Regions from separate parts of the Devosia sp. CN2-171 genome, predicted to be linked through region 1. Evidence: predicted binding sites of a transcription regulator. Region 1 holds the regulator's gene; each other region holds the start of a gene.

Region 1 (2,200 bases):
CTGAGGCACACGCCCGGCAGGATGCGCGGATCGAGTTCGCCCGGCATGTCCGGCGACACGGCACCGGCAGCGAGATTGCCGAGCTCGGCCGGTGCGTCGAGATACGGCGCCTCCATCCAGCCCTGCCGCGCCCCGGCCATGCCACAGATCAACACTTCGCTGACCTCGTCGGCGACGCCCTGAAGCAGGCCCGTCAGCACATCGGGATACTGCTCCCGGCTCAGCCGTCCCATGCCATCCGGCGACGAGCGCGCGAAAGCGATCTCACCGTCGGAATCAATTCCCCAGGCGCGCAGATTGGATGTCCCCCAATCGACCGCGACCCACTCGACTTGACCAGACAATACCCTCTCCCTTGCAGGCGATATTTCGCCGGCGCGCCCTCATGGCGCACAATCGGGAAGCTCATCCACTCGCTTAGTATGGTACCGAGAAAAATGTGCCCCAGGCGGCGGCGCGGACCCTAAAGCGTTTTCAGGAAAAGTTGCAGACTTTTCCGGTTCGAAAGCGCGACAAAGTGCTCCTACGTCTTTGTCGCGCCCGCCAAAGGCAAAATGTCCCACAACCTGCCCACACTCAAAGAAAAAGGGCCGGCGTCAGCCGGCCCAGTGACCCGATTGGCGGTGGGGTCGAAACTCAGTACTTGCGCAGCAGGCCGACGAGGCGGCCCTGCACCTTCACCCGGTCGGGCGGGAAGATGCGCGTCTCGTAAGCCGGGTTGGCGGCCTCGAGAGCCACCGAATTGCCGCGCCGGCGCAGCCGCTTCAGCGTTGCTTCCTCGTCATCGACAAGCGCCACGACGATCTCGCCCGTCGAGGCCGCGTCCTGCTTCTTGATCAGCACCGTGTCGCCGTCAAAAATTCCGGCATCGATCATTGAGTCGCCGCGCACTTCGAGCGCGAAATGTTCGCCTGGCCCAAGCATCTCTGGCGGTACCATGATGGTGTGGCTGTGTGTCTGAATAGCCTCGATCGGCGTACCGGCTGCGATCCGGCCCATCACCGGGATGGTCACCGCGCGATAGTCGCTGACCGATGTCACCGCGGCCGAGCGGGAAGGGGGCGTCGATACCTTGCCGAGATTGCCCTCGATGACCGACGGCTCGAACCGCGCCTTGCGGCCGCCGAGCGAGGGGTTCATCGAGTCCGGCAGCTTGATTACTTCCAGCGCCCGCGCCCGGTTGGGCAACCGGCGGATGAAGCCGCGCTCCTCGAGCGCCGTGATCAGGCGGTGAATGCCCGATTTACTGCGCAGGTCGAGCGCATCCTTCATCTCATCGAAGGATGGCGGAATACCGGACTCTTTCATCCGCTCGTGAATGAACATCAGAAGTTCGTGTTGCTTGCGCGTCAGCATGGCGGCCCCGTGAGCAGAATCGGAACAAAGACTGAACGTAGTTGTATCCGTTCCAGTTATGTTCTGCAACATCGCGGTAAAGATCGCGTTAGCGCGAAGGCGATCAGCCCCAGTTCAGCGGGATCACGTCGACGATCTCGCCCGGCGGCACGCCCGGCGAATCCTCGGGCACGACGATCAGCGCGTCGGCCAGCGCCAGCGAGGTCGAATGGCTGGAATCGGTCTCGAAGATTGGCGTCACCTGCATGTAGCCGATGTCGTTGCGGCTGAGATTGGCACGCATGAAATGCCGGCGCGGGCCGTTAGCGGGCAGTCCGAGCAGGGTCGGCACACCGATCCGCGGCCAGAACGGGTCGATGTGCCCCGTCAGTGCCCGCAGCATCGGCTTGAGGATGATCGTCGCGGTCACGAGCGCCGAAACCGGGTTGCCCGGCAGCCCGAACACCAGCGTTCGCCCGCGCGTCCCGAACATCAGGGGCTTGCCCGGCCGCATCCTGAGCTTCCAGAAATCCAGCTCGACGCCCAGGTCGCGCAGCACGTCCTGCACATAGTCGCGGTCACCGACGCTCGCCCCGCCGGTGGTCACCAGCACGTCGACGCCGCTGTCGAATGCGCCGAGCAGGGCCGCGTCGATCTTGTCCTTCCCGTCCGGCACGATGCCGAGGTCCACGATCTCCTCGGCATAGGGCGAGAACATGGGCACCAGCCCGTACGAGTTCGAGGCGATGATCTGGTCCGGCCCGAGCATGCCGCCCGGGGCCACGAGCTCATCGCCCGTCGCTACCACGGCGATCCGCGGCCGCTTCGTCACCACCAGTTCCGGCCGGTTAGCGGAGGCGGCGAG
Region 2 (2,200 bases), 2.1 Mb from region 1:
CATCGCGACCTGCGCGCGGTCAACACCGGCGCCGACCCGAACAACGTCGTGCCGGCGAAGGGCAGCGGCGCCAAGGTCGACGGCAAGGTGCTCAGCGTGAAGCTGCCGCCGCACTCGTACCAGATGATCCGCGTGAAGATCTGATCTGACTATGTCCTCCCCCGTTTACGGGGGAGGATCACCGGCACGCTCGCGGCCAAGCTAGGTCGCGCTTTACGCCCCGCGGCCGGCATGCTCTGGCTGGGCCATGCCAAGATACTCTGCCAACCTGAGCTTCCTCTATCCCGAGTTGCCGTTCTCCGAGCGCTTCGCCGCGGCCCGGCGCGATGGCTTTGCAGCTGTCGAGTACGTGTCGCCTTACGACCTGCCGCCGGAGACGGTGGCTGGCCTGTTGCGGGAAAACGGGCTTGAGCAGGTGCTGTTTAACCTGCCGACGGGCGACTGGGGGGCGGGTGAGCGGGGCATTGCCTGCCTGCCCGACCGGGTTGCAGAGTTCGAAGCCAGCGTCGAGACGGCGATCCGCTACGCCACGGCGCTCGGCTGCAGTCGCGTCCACTGCATGGCCGGGCTCGCGCCTGGTGATGCCGACCCGGCGGAGCTCGAAGCCACCTTCGTCGCCAATCTCCGCCATGCGGCACCGCGCCTCGCCGCGGCCGGGGTACAGTTGCTCATCGAACCCATCAATACGCGCGACATACCGGGCTATTTCCTGCCGACGGTCGCCATGGCCGAGCGCATCCTCGACACGGTGGCGGAGGACAACCTCTTCATCCAGTACGACATCTACCATGCGCAGGTGATGCAGGGCGCCCTCGTGCCGACCTACGCGCGGCTCAGGCACTGCATCGCCCATATCCAGATCGCCGACCACCCGGGCCGCAACGAGCCGGGCAGCGGCGAGATCAACTACCGCTTCGTGCTGCAGGAACTGGATCGGCTTGGCTACGACGGCTGGGTGGGGTGCGAGTATAAGCCGAGCAGCGGGGCGGGCGCGGAGCTGGGGTGGATGCGGGAGATGGGGTGAGTTGCTTGCGGCGACGGTTGAGGTTGCCGACCAGCAGCGCCACGCCCACGATGTCATCCCTGCGAAGGCAGGGATCCATGCTACCACCCGCGCCAGCTGAGAGTTGGATCCCTGCTTTCGCAGGGATGACAGCTGGGGGTTGGGCGAAATGCGGGCAAACCGCACCATGCACCTGCGCCATGTTTGTTTCCTGTTTGTTCCCATGCTATCCTCGTCGGGAACGAGGATTTCTCCCATGGCCAACCGGGCTGGAAGCGCTGATTTGCCGCTGCACGGCGGGCGGGTGCCGAAGTGGCTGAGCGAGCGGATGGCGCGCCTCGGTGCGGTGATCTGCCAGGCGATCGCACATGAATATGGTCGCGATGAACTGCTGAGCCGGCTGGCCAACCCGTTCTGGTTCCAGTCGTTCGGCGCCGTGATGGGCATGGACTGGCATTCGAGCGGCATCACCACCAGTGTCATCGGAGCTCTGAAGGGCGGGCTGCGGCCGCTGGAGCGTGAATTGGGGCTGCATGTCTGCGGCGGGCGCGGGCGCCATTCGCGCAAGACACCGGACGAGCTGGTGGCGATCGGCCACCGGGTCGGCTTCGATGGCGCGGCGCTCGCGCGCGCCAGCCGGCTGGTGGCCAAGGTCGACAGCGCGGCGGTGCAGGACGGGTTCGAGCTCTATCTCCACGGCTTCATCGTCGCCGATGACGGCAAGTGGGTGGTGGTGCAGCAGGGAATGAAGGGCGATGCCAAGACCGCCCGGCGCTACCACTGGCAATCGGCTGGGCTCGCGAGCTTCGTCGAGACACCGCATGCCGCCATCGAGGGCGCGTCGCAGGGGACGATCGTCAACCTGACAGACGCCCGTGCCGCCCGCTCGCGCAATGCGCAGGCGGTGCTGCTTGGTGCGATGGGACCGGACGCGATCGTGCGCGAGGTCGCGCAGATCGAGGGGATCGTCGAGCCGGCGCCGGTCGAAAGCGACGAGCCGATGCTGCCGCACCTCATCATGCCCGAGCACCACGACATCCGGCCCAAGGACGTGATGCTGCGCCGGCTGCACGGCAGCCTCGCCGCGGCCGCCGACCGGGCGCCAGCGGATTTCACCGAGTTGCTGCTGGTGCCGGGCGTCGGGGCCCGCACGGTGCGCGCGCTGGCGCAAGTGGCAGAGGTGGTGCATGGCGCGCC
Region 3 (2,200 bases), 360 kb from region 1:
CATACCGCGCCCTCCAACCTCTGTCCGTATCGGCTCAGCCGATCAGAACGGGATATCGTCGTCCATCGGGCCGGACTCGAAGGCCGGCGCCGAGCTCGGCCGCCGCGACTCCTGCCGCCCGCCGCCGAACGAAGCCGCCGGAGCGCTCTCGCGCGGGCCCGAGAAGCCGCCGCCCGAGGCACCCTCGCCGTCGCCACGCCCGTCGAGCATCGTCAGTGTCGAGTTAAAACCCTGCAGCACGATCTCGGTGGAGTATTTGTCCTGCCCGCTCTGGTCCTGCCATTTCCGGGTCTGCAACGCGCCCTCGATGTAGACCTTGGCGCCCTTGCGCAGATATTGCTCAGCCACGCGCACCAGCCCTTCCGAGAAGATCACCACGCGGTGCCACTCGGTGCGCTCCTTGCGCTCGCCGGTATTCTTGTCGCGCCACTGGTCCGAAGTGGCGACGCTCAGGTTCACCACCTTGCCGCCATTGGGCAGGTTCCGCACCTCGGGGTCATTGCCGAGATTGCCTACGAGGATCACCTTGTTCACGCTGCCAGCCATGGCACATTCCTTTCAACTTTCCCGGATACGCACCGGGTCGAAACTCTCAAGCGCGTACCCTACCGCTATCGTTCCGACGGCGCGCGCCCAATGCGCACCCGCCCACAGATTTGACTGTTCTCTTTATGTTCTACTCCCAGCGCGCTTTGTCAAGCCGGCCGGCACCAAGTTCTGTGACTTACGCTTGGATGCGGGAGCCGCAGCGAGCGCGCCGGCACAAGCCCCCCACCGCGTCGCGACACCCTTCGTCCGCCCCGCCTTTCGTCAGGCGGGGCTTGACCAACGCCATTTTGTTCCGCTTATGTTCACACCAGCTGTGAATGGAATCGCCTGCCGTCATGGTGACAGCGGCCGGTCTCGCGTGGTTAAGTTGTAAGTCCGGCACCCAATCCCCAGATGAGCAGCCGACCCCTCATTTTTGAAACCCTGACACGATTTGGCACAGAGCGGCTCTATGGTCGCGCGCCTCGTGAGGTGAAAGTCTAGATGGCCGACAAGCGCAACCCGAACCGTGATCTCGTCATCCGTGGCGCCAAGGAGCACAACCTCAAGAACGTCGACTTGAGGCTGCCCCGCGACAGCCTCATCGTGATGACCGGCCTCTCTGGCTCCGGCAAGTCCTCGCTCGCCTTCGACACCATCTATGCCGAGGGCCAGCGCCGCTACGTCGAGTCGCTCTCGGCCTATGCCCGCCAGTTCCTCGAAATGATGCAGAAGCCGGATGTGGAGTCGATCGAGGGCCTCTCGCCCGCCATCTCCATCGAGCAGAAAACCACCAGCCGCAACCCGCGCTCCACCGTCGGCACCGTCACCGAAATCTACGATTACCTGCGCCTGCTCTTCGCCCGCGTCGGCATCCCCTATTCGCCCGTCACCGGCCTGCCCATCCAGAGCCAGACCGTGTCGCAGATGGTCGATATCGTCATGGCGCTGCCCGAGGAGACCCGCCTCTATCTGCTCGCCCCCATCGCGCGCGGCCGCAAGGGCGAGTACAAGCGCGAACTCAACGACCTCATGCGCAAGGGCTTCCAGCGCGTGAAGATTGACGGCGAGTTCCATGACATCGAGGACGCGCCGACCCTCGACAAGAAGATCAAGCACGATATCGAAGTCGTGGTCGATCGCGTCGTCGCCGGCCCCGATATCGCCGGCCGCCTCGCCGAGAGCTTCGAGACCGCGCTGAAGCTCGCCGACGGCATCGCCTTCGCCGAATTCGCTGATGAAGTGGATGAGAAAGGCGAGCCAAAGCGCCTGATCTTCTCGGAAAAGTTCGCCGACCCCATCTCCGGCTTCACCATTCCCGAGATCGAGCCGCGCCTGTTCTCGTTCAACAACCCGTTCGGCGCCTGCCCGGTCTGCGATGGCCTCGGTACCGAGCAGAAGATCGATCCGAACCTGATCGTCCCCGATGTCACCCTTTCGCTGCGCGACGGTGCCATCCTGCCATGGTCCAAGACCAGCGCTCCCTACTACCAGCAGACCCTCCAGGCCGTGGTGAAGCACTTCGGCGCCTCTACCGGCACCGCCTGGGAAGAGCTGCCCTTCGACGTCCAGCACGCCGTCCTGTTCGGCACCGGCTCGACCCAGATCACGTTTGTCTACGATGACGGGCTGCGCACCTACAAAAGCACAAAACCGTTCGAGGGCGTGATCG

What was found. Region 1 encodes LexA, which represses DNA repair genes until DNA is damaged. Its sites were predicted from a motif close to TGTTCNNNNTGTGTTCNG; they were not measured.
Region 2: the regulator LexA is predicted to act here: its motif matches at 1,209-1,226, upstream of ACOYW5_RS13650 (DUF763 domain-containing protein).
Region 3: the regulator LexA is predicted to act here: its motif matches at 838-855, upstream of uvrA (excinuclease ABC subunit UvrA).

Annotation. Positions count from the first base shown of each region.
Region 1 is NZ_CP186479.1:707,474-709,673, reverse strand. Features, by position in the region: gene ACOYW5_RS03655 (2-dehydro-3-deoxygalactonokinase) at 1-344, opposite strand, end outside; gene lexA (transcriptional repressor LexA) at 637-1,356, opposite strand; gene glp (gephyrin-like molybdotransferase Glp) at 1,460-2,200, opposite strand, start outside.
Region 2 is NZ_CP186479.1:2,758,980-2,761,179, forward strand. Features, by position in the region: gene ACOYW5_RS13640 (alpha-N-arabinofuranosidase) at 1-144, shown strand, start outside; gene otnI (2-oxo-tetronate isomerase) at 248-1,024, shown strand; gene ACOYW5_RS13650 (DUF763 domain-containing protein) at 1,260-2,200, shown strand, end outside.
Region 3 is NZ_CP186479.1:344,239-346,438, reverse strand. Features, by position in the region: gene ssb (single-stranded DNA-binding protein) at 43-546, opposite strand; gene uvrA (excinuclease ABC subunit UvrA) at 1,033-2,200, shown strand, end outside.